Regions from separate parts of the Lysinibacillus sp. FSL W8-0992 genome, predicted to be linked through region 2. Evidence: a T-box and tRNA genes for the amino acid it is inferred to sense, from the RefSeq annotation. Region 2 holds a T-box; the other holds one or more tRNA genes.
The links. A T-box is a leader RNA that pairs with one kind of tRNA and senses whether it is charged. The one in region 2 lies ahead of tyrS (tyrosine--tRNA ligase), so its partner is inferred to be a tRNA-Tyr.
Positions count from the first base shown of each region.

Region 1: it encodes a tRNA-Tyr, which carries the amino acid that the T-box ahead of tyrS (tyrosine--tRNA ligase) is inferred to sense. The anticodon was not compared.

Region 1 covers NZ_JBBOZQ010000001.1:988,767-998,439, forward strand. Annotated here, with positions in the region: rRNA gene NSQ74_RS04725 (23S ribosomal RNA) at 1-1,427, shown strand, start outside; rRNA gene rrf (5S ribosomal RNA) at 1,499-1,614, shown strand; gene mbcS (acyl-CoA synthetase MbcS) at 1,746-3,323, opposite strand; tRNA gene NSQ74_RS04740 (tRNA-Asn) at 3,595-3,671, shown strand; tRNA gene NSQ74_RS04745 (tRNA-Glu) at 3,788-3,862, shown strand; tRNA gene NSQ74_RS04750 (tRNA-Val) at 3,937-4,012, shown strand; tRNA gene NSQ74_RS04755 (tRNA-Tyr) at 4,028-4,111, shown strand; tRNA gene NSQ74_RS04760 (tRNA-Gln) at 4,132-4,206, shown strand; tRNA gene NSQ74_RS04765 (tRNA-Lys) at 4,222-4,294, shown strand; gene rocF (arginase) at 4,475-5,380, shown strand; gene sigW (RNA polymerase sigma factor SigW) at 5,515-6,078, shown strand; gene NSQ74_RS04780 (zf-HC2 domain-containing protein) at 6,092-6,715, shown strand; gene cdaA (diadenylate cyclase CdaA) at 6,865-7,701, shown strand; gene NSQ74_RS04790 (CdaR family protein) at 7,694-8,752, shown strand; gene glmM (phosphoglucosamine mutase) at 9,075-9,673, shown strand, end outside.
Region 2 covers NZ_JBBOZQ010000001.1:3,413,600-3,423,272, reverse strand. Annotated here, with positions in the region: gene NSQ74_RS17235 (hypothetical protein) at 1-249, shown strand, start outside; gene NSQ74_RS17230 (hypothetical protein) at 361-885, shown strand; gene NSQ74_RS17225 (hypothetical protein) at 975-1,499, shown strand; gene NSQ74_RS17220 (hypothetical protein) at 1,496-2,119, shown strand; gene NSQ74_RS17215 (hypothetical protein) at 2,209-2,730, shown strand; gene NSQ74_RS17210 (hypothetical protein) at 2,842-3,357, shown strand; T-box leader at 3,558-3,806, shown strand; gene tyrS (tyrosine--tRNA ligase) at 3,888-5,102, shown strand; gene NSQ74_RS17200 (ribonuclease HI family protein) at 5,219-5,611, opposite strand; gene NSQ74_RS17195 (zinc-finger domain-containing protein) at 5,796-5,987, shown strand; gene NSQ74_RS17190 (SEC-C domain-containing protein) at 6,391-7,374, opposite strand; gene pepF (oligoendopeptidase F) at 7,630-9,435, opposite strand.

The DNA of each region.
Region 1 (9,673 bases), 2.4 Mb from region 2:
CGTTGGTTGTGCGCGTCCAAGCAGTAAGGCGTGTGTGTAGGCAAATCCGCACACTGTAACGTTGAGCTGTGATGGCGAGTCCGTATGGACGAAGTTCCTGATTTCACACTGCCAAGAAAAGCCTCTATCGAGGTGAGAGGTGCCCGTACCGCAAACCGACACAGGTAGTCGAGGAGAGAATCCTAAGGTGTGCGAGAGAACTCTCGTTAAGGAACTCGGCAAAATGACCCCGTAACTTCGGGAGAAGGGGTGCTCTTGAGCGTGCAAGCGCACGAGAGCCGCAGTGAATAGGCCCAGGCGACTGTTTAGCAAAAACACAGGTCTCTGCAAAACCGTAAGGTGACGTATAGGGGCTGACGCCTGCCCGGTGCTGGAAGGTTAAGAGGAGTGGTTAGCGCAAGCGAAGCTGCGAATTGAAGCCCCAGTAAACGGCGGCCGTAACTATAACGGTCCTAAGGTAGCGAAATTCCTTGTCGGGTAAGTTCCGACCCGCACGAAAGGCGTAACGATCTGGGCACTGTCTCAACGAGAGACTCGGTGAAATTATAGTACCTGTGAAGATGCAGGTTACCCGCGACAGGACGGAAAGACCCCGTGGAGCTTTACTGTAGCCTGATATTGAATTTTGGTACAACTTGTACAGGATAGGTAGGAGCCAGAGATCTCGGAGCGCCAGCTTCGAAGGAGGCGTCGGTGGGATACTACCCTGGTTGTATTGAAATTCTAACCCATGCCCCTTAGCGGGGCAGGAGACAGTGTCAGGCGGACAGTTTGACTGGGGCGGTCGCCTCCTAAAAGGTAACGGAGGCGCCCAAAGGTTCCCTCAGAATGGTTGGAAATCATTCGTAGAGTGTAAAGGCACAAGGGAGCTTGACTGCGAGACCTACAAGTCGAGCAGGGTCGAAAGACGGGCTTAGTGATCCGGTGGTTCCGCATGGAAGGGCCATCGCTCAACGGATAAAAGCTACCCCGGGGATAACAGGCTTATCTCCCCCAAGAGTCCACATCGACGGGGAGGTTTGGCACCTCGATGTCGGCTCATCGCATCCTGGGGCTGTAGTCGGTCCCAAGGGTTGGGCTGTTCGCCCATTAAAGCGGTACGCGAGCTGGGTTCAGAACGTCGTGAGACAGTTCGGTCCCTATCCGTCGTGGGCGTAGGAAATTTGAGAGGAGCTGTCCTTAGTACGAGAGGACCGGGATGGACACACCGCTGGTGTACCAGTTGTCTTGCCAAAGGCATCGCTGGGTAGCTATGTGTGGACGGGATAAGTGCTGAAAGCATCTAAGCATGAAGCCCCCCTCAAGATGAGATTTCCCATTACGCAAGTAAGTAAGATCCCTCAAAGACGATGAGGTAGATAGGTTCGAGGTGGAAGTGTGGTGACACATGGAGCTGACGAATACTAATCGATCGAGGACTTAACCAAAAAAGTTTGAAACATTCAATGAACCGTTTATCCAGTTTTGAAAGAACAAAATCTTTCAACAAAATATAAGGTCTAGTGATGATGGCAAAGAGGTCACACCCGTTCCCATACCGAACACGGAAGTTAAGCTCTTTAGCGCCGATGGTAGTTGGGGGCTTCCCCCTGTGAGAGTAGGACGTCGCTAGGCGCAAAAAGTCGCTGCTGATACACTCAGTAGTGGCTTTTTTTATTTTTATATAAATATTATTTAACTTAACTGAAATAGAACAAAAAATAGAGACATTTCATCACGATAGGTGAAATGTCTCTTTAAATTTTTTAAACAGTTATAGCTCGTAGCTCTACACGTCGGATTTTCCCCGATGTTGTTTTTGGCAGCTCATCTATAAAGACAATACTGCGTGGGTATTTATATGGCGCTGTTAAAGCTTTAACGTGCTCCTGAAGCTCTTTTGTTAATTCTTCCTCATCACGGTCTCGGAAGCTCTCACGTAGGATTACAAAGGCTTTAACAATATTACCTCTAATTTCATCTGGTGCAGCGACAACAGCGCATTCTTGTACAGCCTCATGCTTATTTAAAGCATCCTCTACTTCAAATGGACCAATTGTATAGCCTGATGAAATAATAATGTCATCTCCACGTCCTTCAAACCAGAAGTAACCATCTTCATCGCATTTTGCTTGGTCTCCTGTAATATACCAATCGCCTCTAAAAGCAGCTTGTGTGCGTTCAGGTTCACGATAATATTCTTTGAATAAAGCTGGTGATGATTTGTGGACAGCGATATCTCCGACTTCTCCTACAGGTGCCTCATTGCCCTCATGGTCAATAATACGCACAATATTTCCTGGTGTAGGAACACCCATAGAGCCAGGTCGTAATTCGGTGTTTTCAAGTGTACCAATTAATAATGTATTTTCCGTTTGTCCATAGCCATCTCGTACTTTAAGGCCGAAATTTTTCATAAATGTTTCGATTACTGGACGATTTAACGGCTCGCCTGCAGATACGGCACTTCTTAATTCGGCTAATTTGTAATCTTTTAGATTATCAATCTTTGCCATAATACGATATTCAGTAGGTGTACAGCAAAGTACATTTACTTTTTCGTCCTGAAGAAGCTGAAGATAAGTATGAGGATCGAAACTACCATGATAGACGAAAGCAGTTGCTCCTAACATAATCGTCGATAAAAATGGACTCCAAATCCACTTTTGCCAACCTGGTGCTGCTGTAGCCCATACTAGGTCACCTTCACGTACACAAAGCCATTTGGAAGCTGCTGTTCGAATATGCGCATAACCCCAGCCATGAGAGTGAACTACTCCTTTAGGTTTACCCGTTGTTCCGGAAGTATATGAAAGAAACGCCATATCATCACGTTTTGTAGCTACAGCCGTAAAGTTTGTTGATTGCTTGTCAGCTAATGCATCTAAAGATACCCAATTGTTTGTAGCATTACCAATGACTAATTTATTGTTTAAAGCCGCGACGGAAGAAGTAATTTGATCAACCTCGCTAGTAAAAGCCTCGTAGGCAATAACTGCTGTTGCAGAAGAGTGTTCCATACGATACTCTAAATCACTTGCACGTAACATCTCAGAACAAGAGATAGGAACTATACCAGCCTTTAAACAACCTAGGAAAACAAAATATGCTTCTGGTAGACGTGGAATAATGACTAAAACACAATCACCCTTTTGAAGTCCCTGTTCAGTAAACGCATTCGCGTATTGATTCATTTTTTGACTAAGGTCGGCATAAGAAATTGTTCGACGATTTTGCTTTGTATCCAACCATCTTATAGCTTGACGATCACTATCCTGCGAAAACTTCTCTAATTCCTCTGTGATGTTGTAAAGTTCTGGTGCAATTAAATCATTTGTTACCATATATGAACATTCCTCCCCAAAACAAATTTAATAGAAAATTCTTAAAACTATTTTTATTTTAGCAATTACAATAATATACAGCAAGAATATTTGATGCACAAAATAGAAATATTAGATTTAATAGAGAACTATTGTGCTTTAGTACCTACGGATTAAAAATTATGCAATAAATTAAATAATTTTTTTTGAAAAAGTATTGCATAATTTAGAATGCTTGCTATAATAATAAATGTACTTAAGAGGTTGTTAAAACCGAATTGAATAGTATTGTTCCGAAGTAGCTCAGTTGGTAGTAGCACCTGACTGTTAATCAGGTTGTCGCAGGTTCGAGTCCTGCCTTCGGAGCCATTTTTTTGCCCTTTTTTAATTAAAAGTTATTTTTAAAAAGAAATTATTGAAAAAGGCTTGCATCATAATGAAAATGATGTTAATATAAATCTTGTCTTGTTTGAGACATAACGAATGGCCCCTTGGTCAAGCGGTTAAGACACCGCCCTTTCACGGCGGTAACACGGGTTCGAATCCCGTAGGGGTCACCATTTTCTAAGCATCGTAGTAATGCATAGGCTTAAAAAGATAAATAAACTGTGAAGAAATAAACACCTGTCTCTATGGAGGATTAGCTCAGCTGGGAGAGCATCTGCCTTACAAGCAGAGGGTCGGCGGTTCGAGCCCGTCATCCTCCACCATATTGTGTTTTTTTCGGAGGGGTAGCGAAGTGGCTAAACGCGGCGGACTGTAAATCCGCTCCTTAGGGTTCGGCGGTTCGAATCCGTCCCCCTCCACCAGTTTTATTTATACAAATGAATGGGGTATAGCCAAGCGGTAAGGCAACGGATTTTGATTCCGTCATGCCCTGGTTCGAATCCAGGTACCCCAGCCATTCATTTCTTAATTTGAGCCATTAGCTCAGTTGGTAGAGCATCTGACTTTTAATCAGAGGGTCGAAGGTTCGAGTCCTTCATGGCTCACTTTTCTATAATTTAAATTCAAAAGTGTAACATTAACTACAGATACTAATCTCTTGCTGAAAACAGCAGGAGATTTTTTTAGCTGTTTTAAAATGTATAAATATACGGTTTTTTGTGGGGTTGAGCCAAGTACATTGTAGGCTTTACAATAGTCTTATTAAGAAAAGGGGGTATAAAATAATGAATAAACATCAAGTATCAATTATTGGAGTTCCAACAGATTACGGACAAACACGAAGAGGAGTTGACATGGGGCCAAGCGCAATCCGCTATGCGGGCGTTGTAGAGCGATTAGAAGCAATTGGTCACAAAGTAGAGGATCAGGGAGATATTCTTGTTAGCCAAGTACAAGAGAGTAATAAAATAGATAAACAGCTATTAAATTTAGAAGAAGTTGTAGATGTTAGTACATCGTTAGCAAATCAAGTACATGAAGCATTAGAGCAAAAAAAATTCCCACTTGTCTTTGGTGGAGATCATAGTATTGCAATCGGGACACTTGCAGGACTAGGTGAGCATTTCAAAAACTTAGGCGTTATTTGGTTTGATGCACATGCGGATCTAAATACACCTGAAACTACACCATCTGGTAATATCCATGGTATGCCACTTGCTGTTAGTATTGGCTTAGGGCATGAACGCCTTGTACAAATTCGTAACTATGCACCAAAGGTTAAACCTGAAAATGTAATTATTATCGGGGCACGTTCAGTAGATCCTGGTGAGCGTGAGCTAATTCGCCAACAAGGAATTAAAGTATATACAATGCATGAGGTAGATCGCCTTGGAATGACGCGTGTAATGGAAGATGCTATTGCCTATTTACAAGAACGTAAAGTAGATGGCTTACATTTATCGTTAGACTTAGATGGTCTAGATCCACTTTATACACCAGGAGTAGGTACGCCAGTGCCAGGTGGCATAACATATCGAGAAAGTCATTTAGCGATGGAAATGCTACAAGAATCAGGAATGCTAACATCTGCTGAGTTTGTTGAGGTAAATCCAATATTAGACGAAAAAAATAAAACTGCAGATGTAGCTGTGGCATTAATAGGTTCTTTATTTGGTGAGACACTAGTTTAATTCCAAATTGTGAAAATATTGTTTATCGCCACATTGAGTAAAATTCTTTTGTTATAATTGAATATAAATTGAAACTTTTCTTATAGTCGGGCCGTATAGTATAAGACAGTTGTAAAGGTGGAGAAGTAAACACAATGGATGCGTTAGTAAATAAGAGAATAAAACAAGTGCTTAAAGGCGATCAAAACGCATTTGCCGATATTGTGAGTCTCTATCAGCACAAACTGTACCAAGTATGCTACCGAATGTTAGGAAACAAGCAAGAATCTGAGGATATTGCACAAGAAGCGTTTGTTCGCGCTTATATGAATTTGCATACTTTTGATCAAAAAAGAAAATTTTCGACGTGGCTTTATCGAATTGCGACGAACCTCTGCATAGACCGTATTAGAAAGAAAAAGCCGGATTATTACTTAGATGCGGAGGTAGCTGGTACAGAAGGGCTGGATATGTATTCGCAAATTGCAGCAGATGACCAGCTACCAGAAGAGCAGTTAGAGCAGATGGAGCTACAAGATCGCATTCAATATGAGATTGGACGATTGCCGGATAAATATCGTTCAGTTATAGTATTGAAATATATTGAAGAATTATCGTTACAAGAAATCAGTGAAATTTTGGATATGCCTCTTGGGACAGTGAAAACGAGAATTCACCGCGGACGTGAAGCATTACGAAAGCAATTAAACAATCTGTAGGAGGGGGAGCGTCATGAATATTTGTCCAGAGCATATCATAGATTATATGCATGATTATTTAGACGGTGACATTAGTCGTGAGCATGAACAAGAGTTGAAACAACATTTGCATTCATGCGGTGATTGCAAGCAATTGATGCAGGAATTGAGTGAAACGATCGCCTTTGTGAAGAGTGCTTCCCATATTACAGCACCTCCAGATTTTGAAGCTGCGGTGATGGCTCGTTTACCGAAACCCAAAAGTCGTGTAGGTATGCAAAAATGGATTCGCCGTCATCCGTTCTTTGTTGCGGCAGCAGTTTTCTGTTTATTTATGAGTGCTACTTTATTGGGTAACTTTATGGATGATCAGCATTTCTCTGTTACAAAACAACCAAACCTAGTTGTTGAAGGACAAACGGTTATAGTACCAAAAGGTGAGGTTGTAAAGGGCGATATTGTCGTTAAAAATGGCGATTTAATTGTTGAGGGTGAAGTAGATGGCAATGTAACGATTATTAACGGCCAGTATATGGCATCTTCTGCAGTTGTTTCAGGTAAAATCGAGGAAATAGACGAAGCGTTTGAATGGTTATGGTATTCCATCAAAAATTCCGTTAAGACTGCAATGACATTTGAGGAAAAAGAAACTAAATAGAACTCTATACGTCCTACATGGTAGTGCACGTGAGAGGATGAAAGGTCTACTCATCTGGGTAGACTTTTCTTTTGAAAAAAGTTACATTTGAAAAGAATGTGCTATACTTAAATGTGTATGGATTCGCAATGAAAAGTGGGGGATGCCACGTGCAAATTATCGAACAATTCACGGATTTAACACCAGTGAATATTGTTATTAACTTCATAGATGTACTGCTCGTTTGGTACGTTGTTTATAAAATTTTAACCCTCATTAAAGGGACGAAAGCTGTCCAATTATTAAAAGGCATTTTCGTCATTATTATTGCACGCATTGCAACAGACTTTTTGGGGTTAGAAACATTAGGATGGATGCTAAAACAAGTAATCGAGTTTGGTTTCTTGGCTATCATTATCATCTTCCAGCCTGAAATCAGACGTGGTCTTGAGCAAATTGGCCGAGGCAAGCTGTTCCAACGTTCAACAAGTCAAGAAGAAGAAGAGCAAACTAGACTGATTGAGGCTATGAAGAAATCTGTTAGTTATATGGCTAAACGCCGTATTGGTGCGTTAATTTCTATTGAAAAAGACACAGGCCTAAATGAATATATTGAAACGGGAATCGCTTTAAACGCAGAGGTTTCGTCTGAATTACTTATAAATATTTTCATACCGAATACACCACTTCATGATGGGGCTGTCATTATGCAGAAAGATAAGGTCACAGCAGCTGCTTGCTATTTACCGCTTTCTGAAAGTCCGTTTATTTCGAAAGAGCTTGGAACACGACATCGTGCAGCTCTTGGGCTCAGTGAAGTAACAGATGCGATAACGATTGTCGTATCTGAGGAAACTGGAGCAATTAGTATTACGTTAAACGGTAATCTACATCGCAATCTTTCTCTAGAGGAATTCGAAACACTATTACGTAAAATGTGGTTCGGCTCAGTACAAGAATCTAATGCAGCCTCTAAGTTGACTTGGAGGGGGAAAAAGAATGGATAAAATGATGGATAGCCCTTGGGTATTGCGGATCATTGCACTTTTCCTAGCGTGCTTACTATTTTTCTCTGTTCGGACCGAATTATCTTCTACAGATAAGACTGCGATGAATGAACAGATGGAAGTGATTCAAGATGTCCCAGTAGAGGTTTATTATGATGACGATAATCTTATTGTAACGGGTATACCGAAAACAGTTAATGTCACGATTAAAGGACCAAAGCAAATTGCTTTAAATACAAAGCTAGTGAAGGATTTCTCAATATTTGTTGACCTAAATGATTTATTAATAGGTGAACATAATGTCAAACTACAATACGAGAATATTTCTGATAAATTGCAAGTGACGCTCGACCCAGCAACAGTGAATGTAAATATTGAGGAAAAGGTCACACAAGAATTCCGTGTCGATCCTGAAATGAATAATCGTTTAATTGATGAAGGATATTACCTAAAAGGAATGTCTGCCAACCCAGCGACTGTGTTTGTAACAGGGGCAAAAAGTGCTATTGAGAGCATTAGTTACGTGAAAGCAACTGTAACGGGTGAACAAGGTCTGAAACAATCCTTCTCTCAAGAAGCGGCAGTTAAAGTGTTAGATCGCGATTTAAATAAACTAGATGTGACGATAGAACCAGAAAAAGTAAAAGTGCGAGTAGATATTGGAGAATATAGCAAAGAACTACCGGTCTCAATAAAGGAAACTGGTAAAGCAGCAGAAGGCATTACAATAAATCAATTAACGCTCGTTACGCCTACGCTAAAGTTATATGGTAGAAAATCGATTATTGATGTTTTAACAGAAATACCTGTTGAAATTGATTTGTCAAAAATTACCGAATCAAAAACATATGAATTTGATGTAAAATTACCAGATGGTGCGACTAAAGTATCTGAACAAAAAATTAAAATTAAAGCAGATGTTACTAAGGCAGAAAAAGCCGACAAGGTAGAAAAGGTAGAAAAAGAAGAAAAAGAAACGCCTGCAAATGCTGAAACAAAACCTGAAGAAACAAATCCTGATTCTGTCACAGAAGAAGATATTGATTCTTAAACAATAACTGACTATAATTTTAACTTGATTCATTAGAGATTCCTGTCTCAACAAATCATGCTTTCTAGCATAAATCAAAATGCTACGAACAAGTGAGGCTCAGGCTAACATTATTACAAGTGCGATTTGGTTAGATTAAACGTACAACGCCTGAGTACCAATAGCTTGGAGCTATAGAGCCTCTGAAAGATAGTTAGAGAGGCCTAACTACTACTACATGAATGAAAAAAGACTTTTCCAAAAGTAAGCAGACGAGCCGTCCGATTGTCCGCAGGAAACAGCATGATGCGGTCGTCTTGCATTGAAGGAGAGAACAATTAAAATGGGTAAATATTTTGGAACAGATGGCGTCCGTGGCGTCGCGAATAGTGAATTAACACCGGAATTTGCATTTAAACTAGGCCGCGTAGGTGGCTATGTTTTAACGAAGGATGCAACAGCAACAGGGCGTCCAAAGGTATTAATTGGTCGTGACACACGTATTTCAGGCGAAATGCTTGAAGGTGCACTGGTAGCCGGGCTATTATCAATCGGCGTAGAGGTAATGCGTCTAGGTGTAATTTCTACACCAGGTGTTGCTTATCTTTCCCGAATTATGAGTGCAGATGCAGGCGTCATGATTTCAGCTTCACATAACCCAGTTGCCGACAATGGCATTAAATTTTTCGGTCCGGATGGTTTTAAACTAACTGATGCACAAGAAGCAGAAATCGAAGCAATTCTTGATGCAGAAGATACATTGCCACGTCCAATTGGAGCAGATTTAGGTATTGTAAGTGACTACTTCGAAGGTGGACAAAAGTATATTCAATACTTAAAGCAAACGGTAGATGAAGAATTTGATGGTATTCATGTGGCACTAGATTGCGCACATGGTGCAACATCATCACTAGCGACTCATTTATTTGCTGACTTAGAAGC
Region 2 (9,673 bases):
CATGGGATTGATTTTCTAGATAATTGTCAGTACCTTGATACTGCAATCCAAGTAATTGACCAGTATTATGAAATTCGTTTGGATAATACCCAGCGCTTTCTAGTGCCTATTGAGCTTTTCAAAAATGAAGTGAAGAAAGAATTTTTTAAATTTGTGGAGTTTTGCAAGAATAAAAAACTACAGTTTTCCGAAGAAAGTTCTTATCTGGGCCTTCTAGAAACGTATGATGAATTAATACAAAATGAATAAGATAAAAACTGGACGGCTAAAATCTAAAATTTATTAGGGTGACTGCTTGTTTTTAGCGAGCAGTCCCTACAACTTATTTTTCTTGGATTACTCATAAAAGTGAGGTGTCGTATGAATAAACTAAAGATCGAAACATTTATAGGCGAAGAAGATTTAACTGCTTCCGAATATAAAATCGAAAGTTTTCCTATTACCAATCCATTAGCTGTGGAAAAGGCCCAGAAGATTTTAGAAGAAAACGAGGGCGATTACTTATGTGGCTTTGTTAGCTTAATTTATAATAATGTGGTTATTTTTGGAGAAGAGCAATTAACGGAGGATTTATTAGATACGTGGTGTGATTTAAACTATATTTTAGATTACAGATATGACGGAAGAAGTAGTGATATTACTTTTTTAGATAATTACAGAGGAAATGCATTAGTTAAAGAAATTGACCAGTTTTATGAAATTAAACTAAATCACCAGTGTTTTCTCGTCCCTATAGAACCATTTCGAAATGAAGTGAAGAAAGGATTTCTAAAATTTGCGGAGTTTTGTAAAAATGAAAAACTACAGTTTGCGGAAGAAAGTTTATATCGGGGAATTTTAGAAACGTATGAAGAATTAATTCAAAATGAAGAAGAAAAAACCTAGATGGCAAAATATAGATAGGAAACTGCTTGAATTTATCAAGCAGTCCCACATTGTATTTTTCTTAGAATACCATAAATGTGAGGTGTCGTATGAACAATCTTAAGATTGAAACATTTATTGGTCGACAATATTATAGCTCTTTTCCAGAAGTAATAACTGAGGCAGTTTCTATTACGAATTCTTTAGCTTTTGAAAAGGCTCAAAGGATTTTGGAAGAAAATGAAGGGAATTACTTATGTGGGTTTGTAAGCTTAATATATAATGATGTAGTTATTTTTGGAGAAGAGCAATTAACGGAAAATTTATTGGATACGTGGAGTGATTTAGTTTATATTTTGGACCACAGATATGATGGTAGTATTCATAATATCATCTTTTTGGACAATGCAACTTATGATGCTGAAATTGAAATAATTGATCAACATTATCAAATTCACCTTGATAGTTCCCATAGCTTCCAATTGCCTATAGAGCCATTTAAAAATGTGGTCGAAAAAGGTTTTATTGAATTTATGGACTTTTGTAAAAATGGCAACTTTATATTCTCGGAGGAAAGTTTATATAAAAGTCATTTAAAAACATATAACGAATTACTTTATGATAAAGGTAAATGAAATTAGTGGAAAAGGGACTGCTTATCTCAAAGCAGTTCCCCAAATTTAAGGGATTTAACATGAGACTCATTTTCAAAGAAAGTATGGTGTTTTCCATGAATAACCTTAAGATTGCAACATTTATAGGTGAAGAAGATTTAACTGCTCCCGAATATAAAATCGAAAGTTTTCCTATTACCAATCCATTAGCAGTGGAAATGGCACAGAAGATATTAGAAGAAAACGAAGGTGATTACTTATGTGGCTTTTTAAGCTTGATTTATAATAATGTGGTGATTTTTGGAGAAGAGCAAATAACGGAAAGTTTATTAGATACATGGAGTAGTTTAAGTAATATTTTAGAAAGTAGATATGATGGGAGCAAAGAGGAGATAAATTTTTTGGATAATTATCCCTATTACTATACTACAATTCAAGAAATTGATCAATTTTATGAAATTCAACTTGATCGAAACCAGCGCTTTTTCGTGCCTATCGAGCCATTTCGAAATGAAGTGAAGAGAGAATTTTTCGCATTCATGGAGTTTTGTAAAAATCTTCAGTTTTCTGAGGAGAGTTCTTATCGTGGACTTTTAGAGACATACGAAGAATTAATTCAAAATGAAAAGGAAAAAACTTAGATGGCAAAATATAGACAGGAGACTGCTTGAATTTATCAAGCAGTCCTACAATGTATTTTTCTTAGAATACAATAAATGTGAGGTGTCGTATGAAAAATCTTAAGATTGAAACATTTATTGGTCGACAATATTATAGCAATTTTCCAGAAGTAATAACTAAAGCTATTCCTATTACCAATCCATTAGCGGTAGAAAAGGCACAGAAAATTTTAGAAGAGAACGAGGGCGATTATTTAAGTGGATTTGTTTACTTGATTTTTAATGATGAGATTATTTTTTGTGAAAAGCAATTAACTGAATGCTTATTAGATACTTGGAGTACTTTAAGTTATGTTTTAGAAAGTAGATATGATGGAAGCTGTCATCGAATAGTTTTTTTAGATAATGGTAAATATTTTGATACTGTAATTGAAAGTACGGGACGGTATTATCGAATTCAACTTGATTCTTCTCAGGAGTTCCTCTTGCCAAAAGAGGAATTCCTGAATGAACTGAAGAAGGAGTTTTTTAAATTTGTGGAGTTTTGCAAGAATAAAAAACTACAGTTTTCCGAAGAAAGTTCTTATCTGGGCCTTCTAGAAACGTATGATGAATTAATACAAAATGAATAAGATCAAAACTGGACGGCTAAAATCTAAAATTTATTAGGGAGACCGCTTGTTTTTAGCGAGCAGTCCCCACAACTTTGTTTTTGGGGATTACTCATAAGTGTGAGGTGTCGTATGAATAAACTAAAGATCGCAACATTTATAGGCGAAGAAGATTTAACTGCTCCCGAATATAAAATCGAAAGTTTTCCTATTACCAATCCATTAGCTGTGGAAAAGGCACAGAAGATTTTAGAAGAAAACGAGGGCGATTACTTAAGTGGCTTTGTGAGTTTGATTTATAATGATGTGGTGATTTTTGGCGAAGAGCAAATAACGGAAAGTTTATTAGAAACGTGGAGTGATTTAATTTATATTTTTAATAGTCACTATGATGGTAGAAGTCATGGAATTGTTTTTCTAGATAATGCTTCTTATAATGATACGGTAATTCAAGAAAGTGGTCAGTTTTATGAAATTCAATTGGATTGTTCACAGAGCTTTCTCGTACCTATAGAAATATTCAAAAATGAAGTGAAGAAAGAATTTTTTAGATTTGTGGAGTTTTGTAAAAATGAAAAACTTCAGTTTTCTGAAGAGAGTTCTTATTGTGGGCTATTAGAAACGTATGATGAATTACTTGGCACATAACATTTTATAGAAATTTTCTACTTAACTTAATACACATGCCCAAAGTTTTTTCTCAAAACAATTACATGAATGCTATGAACAATAATGATGAGCTTAATAATCCTATAAAATAGTCATATTGACAAATTAAATTAATTGAGTATAATGACAATTAATATCTGCATAACTAAGATTTGTGTCGCACATTTCGGAGTATAAGAATAAAGGCTATGATAAGAACTAGTAACAATCACGTAGACATACAGAAAGGTACCGGTTGCTGAGAGGTACATGTTGGACGATTGTGAATACATCTTGGAGCTGTGTACCGAAAAGCATTGTCTGAGTAGGCTACAACGGTTTAGCATCCGTAATCATGTGCTAAAGTATAGTGAGTTTGTACTTATTGAGGTAAGCAATGCGAGTTGTTTACATTTTAAAGGTGGTAACACGTGTTCAACGTCCTTTTCCGATTGGGAAAGGGCGTTTTTATTTTGCCTATTCTTATAGAACTTTCAATATTAGCAATAATATTACAAGGAGATGTTAAAATGTTTCAAAAACCAGAAGAACAGCTAAAAATTATTTTAAAAGGTGTACATGAGGTTGTAAATAAAGATGAGCTTTTAGCGAAGCTTGAAAAATCATTTAATCAACAGAAGCCACTGAACATTAAGCTCGGATTAGATCCATCAGCACCTGATATTCATTTAGGACATGCGGTTGTCCTGCGTAAAATGAAGCAATTACAAAATCTTGGTCACCAAATTATTATTTTAATCGGTGATTTCACAGGTCGAATCGGAGACCCAACAGGGAAAGCGAAAGGACGGAAAGCGTTGAGTGATGAGCAAGTACGATTGAATGCACAAACGTACTGTGATCAAATTTTCAAGATTTTAGATGCAGAAAAAACGATTATTAAATTTAATAGTGCATGGCTGTCTAAAATGACATTTGAAGAGGTCATTAAATTAGCAGCAACGACATCCGTTGCCCGTATTTTAGAGCGTGACGATTTCCAAAAACGCTACAACAATCAAACACCGATTGGCATCCATGAATTTTTCTATCCGCTCATGCAGGCATATGACTCGGTTCATCTAAATGCGGATATCGAGCTTGGCGGAACTGACCAAACCTTCAATATTTTAATGGGCCGTACTTTACAAAAGCATTTCGGACAAGAAAAACAAGTCGCGCTTTTTATGCCGTTACTTGAAGGACTAGATGGAGTCGAAAAAATGAGTAAAAGCTTAGGCAATTATATCGGTATTGATGAGTCGGCTAAAGTCATGTTTAAAAAAGTGATGGAAGTGCAAGATGATTTAATCGTGAAATACTATGAATTAGCCACGGATGAGCATCCAGACGTTGTCGAACAAGTAAAGAGTGAGTTAGCAAATGGCTTAAACCCACGTGATATTAAACTACAGCTCGCAAATATTATAACGACATTATACTGGGGCAAAGAAGAGACAAAACAAGCACTTGAGTACTTCACAACAGCCTTTACCAACAAGGATATTCCAGAAAATATCCCAGAATTATTAATAGAGATTGATGCAGAAACAATTGTAGATATCATTCCTCAACTCATAGATAGAGAATTTGTAAAAAGTAAAAGTGAATTTATGCGCTTAATTAAACAAAACGGTGTTCAAATCAATAAAGAAAAAATTAATACTGATGATTTAAATCGTGTATTAATAAATGGCGAAGTATTACAAATTGGGAAAAAGCGATTTATTCGTTTAATTAAATAATTTGTAAATCAGTAGATTTAAAAGTTCTTATCGCGGACTTTAAGAAACATACAATGAGTTCATTCATGAATGAAAGAGCTAACAGGGGATTGCTTGAGCAGTCCCCACTTATTGTTTTAATTTTTTTCTTTTTGAATTGCTTTACGCGCTAATGCGTCTGCTGCTTTATTTTGCGCATCTGGGATCCATTTGATGAAGAATAAATCAAAGTTGCTTGCAAGTTTTAATGCTTGCTCAAGATAGGGTTTAAATTCTTCATTTTTAACATATTCTTTTTCTATAGACGCAACGACAACCTTTGAATCGGAGCGAACGGAGACAATGCTCGTACCAAGCTTTTGTGCTTCCTCTAGACCGCGCACTAATGCGGTGAATTCGGCAATATGATTATTTGTATGACCGATATACTCACTAACTTGTACGTGATGGCCTTCTCCTTTAATAAAAATCCCAATGCCGCTAGGACCAGGATTACCTGCACTTGCAGCATCTATATAGACCTCTAACATGAAAATCCCTACTTTGCGATTAGACTTCAATTTTATTGTACAGCAATGGTGTTGTTTGACAACCTTCAATTTAAATCAAACATTTTTTACTAAATAAGGATGAACAAAATAGTTGCTTGAACACAACGTTCACTTCATAATAGAAAGACATGAAATTTGGACGTGAAAGGGGCGAACGTTCTTAATGGAAAAAGTGACGGTTATGAAAGATATTGATGAACTACATGATATGTACTGTGCTGATTGCTTAGTCATTAAGCAACTACGCAAAGAACGTGGGAAACCAGAAGCCCATCGTTTTTGTATTGAGGAATGTACAGTAGGGGAGCGTCTACAATTTCTTGGTGAAGAGCTAATGAAAGTTTATAGCAAATAAGAGCCAGAGATGTGGAATCTCTCACAAAAATACTTAAAAAGAAATATTTATGCATGTAATTAATCATATTTCCTTTCTTGCTTGCATAAATAACTATATGATCGGAAATAATAAAATTGGTTGGTTACCATAGAAAAAGCTACCTTGTGTTCTGCGATGCAGATTACAAACGTAGCTTTTTTCTATTTTTAGTGTAAATCGCTGGTAAACATAAAGAAATCGCCGATAGAAGCACGTGAATCGCCAGTAAACATAGAGAAATCGCCGATAAAAGTACGTGAATCGCCAGTAAACTCGTGAGAATCGCCACGAAAATCTAAGGAATCGCCACTAAACCTGTGAAAATACCGCCATAGCAAAAAGTGTTAGATTGACTGCAATCAATCTAACACTTTTTCTTGTTTTATTTAGTTGAAGCGTATTGACTTAAATCTTGATAGTATTTTGTTAAAGAGGAAGGGGAAATATCGAAAGTCGCTGCAATTTCTTTAACTGTTAAAGATAGCGATTCAAATAGTTCTTTTTCTTGACCGTAGCGAATGGCACCCGCTGCGATTGCTGCTTCTTTACGTGCAGATGGTTGTCCTTCGATTAAGTAATCCTCTAATAATTCTAGCATTGGTGCTGTTTCACGCTCATTTTGCTCAAGGAATTCCTTCACTTGCGCAATAACACCGTTTTCGAAGCTTGTAAATTCTTCACCCTTGTAGCCATTAGACACAAGTAGCTCCCAGAATGAAAGATGATCTTCTTTTAAGAATGACTGAGCTTTTTTGTTAGAAGCCTCGAAGTTTTCTTTTAACTTCACAAATACCTTTTCATGGTCTTGTGGGAAGAATATAAGAGTAGACACCGCTAAATAATGCGCTTCTTGCTTCGTGCCATCTGGTAAGATGAACGCAAAGACATGCATTCCCTCAGGAATTGGCTTATCATTTTCGCGACGAATATAAATATCTTCATTAGATAGAACATGACTAGCTTTGAAATATTTTTCCTCTACAACAGTCACTGTACCGATGAATAATGTTGGTTGTGACCAGCCTTCTAGCACTTTTAAAGTAGAAGGTCTAACCGTTTTTTTCTTCGTTTTCTTTAAGTAACCTTTCCAAATAGATGGCTCTTGATGGAAGAAGAAATCGTCTAAAGCGATTGCTTCAATAAGCTCACGTTGAAGTACGCTCTCTAATTTAGGCTGCCATGTGCCAACATGCTCGATATATGCACGAACATCTTTGCGTTCTGGATATTCTAGATAAAATGTTTGTAGTACACGCTCTAGTTCTTCGATTGCTACAGCTTCTACTGTAACTTGCTGTTTACCTTCACAACATTTTTTGTATTTTTTGCCGCTACCGCATGGGCATGGATCATTACGTTTTACCATAATTAGAAACACTTCCTTTGAAAATTGTTAGTCGATTTTTGCTAAATAAATTGCGTACTCTTAATAATAACGGTACTTTTGTACGAAGAAAAATGATTATCTATTTCGAAATATCAAAAAAGTTAATGGGGCGAGCCCTGATTCTAGTATATGTATATGTTTTCTCGCTTAGAACTAAAAAAATGAAAACCATCTACGCCCTAGAAGAGTGCGTAGATGGTAACGTTAAAAAGTTAAGAAAAAGAATAGCTTCTATTAAGCTTCAATCTCTTCTGTTAGGCTTTCTAGTTCATCGATTAAATGACCAATGTAAGCAATCGTCTCACGAAGCGGTTGATCTGTCGTTACATCAACGCCTGCCATTTGGGCAAGCTCTACAGGTGATTTTGTGCCACCCGCTTGAAGGACAGTTAGCCATTCGTCTACTGCAGTACTACCTTCTTTTAAAATACGTTGCGATACTTGTGTAGAGATTGTTAAGCCAGCACTATATGTGTACGGGTATAAGCCCATATAGTAATGAGGCTGACGCATCCAAGTAAGCTCTGCACCTTCTGCAATATTAACAGTATCTCCCCAGAATTCTTCTAAAACCGTACGTTTTAATTGGTTTAATACAGTTGCATTAACAGATTCACCTGCGTCTACTAATTCATATACTTTACGCTGATATGCTGCTTCTAATAAATGTGTAACGAAGTTATGATAATACGTTTTCGATACGATGTTTGAAATGACCCAACGTTTGAAACGTTTATCGTCATTATGAGTCAGTAAATAGTTTGCTAGAAGCATCTCATTCATTGTAGACGGAGCCTCAATAAAGTATAGAGATGGGCGACTATTTAAATAAGATTGATGTCCATGTGCATTAACAAAATGGCCTGCGTGACCCAGCTCATGGATAAGCGTAAATACTTCATTCATGCGTTCATTCCATGACATTAAAATGTATGGATGACTGCCGTACGGACTTGAACAAAATGCACCAGTAGATTTACCCTTATTTGGTGCGTAATCAATCCAGCGCTCGTTGAACGCTCTTTCAATCATTTGCTCATAATCTTTACCCATAACAGCCAATGATTTTTCAACATAATCTTTTGCTTCTGCCATTGTTAACTTTGGATCATAACTAGGATCAAGTGCTATTTTTAAATCAGCAAACGTCATTTCTTCTAATCCATGCGCTTTTTGCACAAGTTTTGCATAACGACGCATATGTGGGGCAAGCTCTTTCGTAATAAGGTCAATTTGACGATTATAAAGTGAACGATCTACATCTTGGTCAAACAATAAATAGTCAATGACAGAGTCGAAGCCCCGTAAATCAGCGATTGTTTTCTCTTGCTGAATATGTGTGTTATACACTTTTGCCGTTGTATGCTGATACTCACGAAGTTTGTTAGAAAATGCATTAAAAGCTGCATGGCGAATAGTTGTATCGGTTTCAAGCTCCCAATCATTTTCGAATAATACGTAGCTTAGCGGATGCTTCTTACCATTTGCCTCAAACTCGCCAAAATGCATATCTACGAGCTTTGTCGTGTTATAGATTTCATATGGCGCTTCAAACGTAGAGCTTAATGCAGCGAGCGTTTTTTCTACTTCTGGATGTAATTGATGAGGCTTTTGCTTTAATAGCTCTGTAATATAGCGCTTATAAAGCGGACTTGATGCTGCAGCTTCCTCTAAAATGGCTTTATCCAATGCAAGCAATTCACTGTGTACAAATGCGATGGAACTGCTAATTTTACCAACTGCGGTACCAAATTTTGCTGCACGCATTTGTGCAACTTCGTCCGTACGATCAGCCTGGATATTTAAGCTTGCATACGTTCCGATTGGGACAATGCCTACTTGTAATGCTTCATAAGCTGTAAGTACATCAATTACTTTTTGAGCATCAGTAATTGTACCTTTGTATGTGCTTTCGAATTTTACTGCCTCCTTAACAAACTGAGCTAAAGCAGGTTCAAAATCAGCATCATTTTCAAGTAAATCTTGTAAATTCCAAGTTTCCTCAACTGCAACATCTTTTCGTAATGGTAATACTTCCATGTAAGAACACCCCTTTTAACGTAAGTGATACCATTATAACGAAACTATTTCGAAAAGTGAAATAATTATAGAAAGAAGTTTGCAATATTAATAGCTCTTTTTTGCGATTGAACGTTCAAAGAAGACTTCAACTATAAATAATAATTGTTAACTATGCAATTAGATGTTTGAAAATGTGTCAGTAGGGAAAATATGAGGTATAGCCAATACACAATATAACGCATACTAAAGGCTAGTA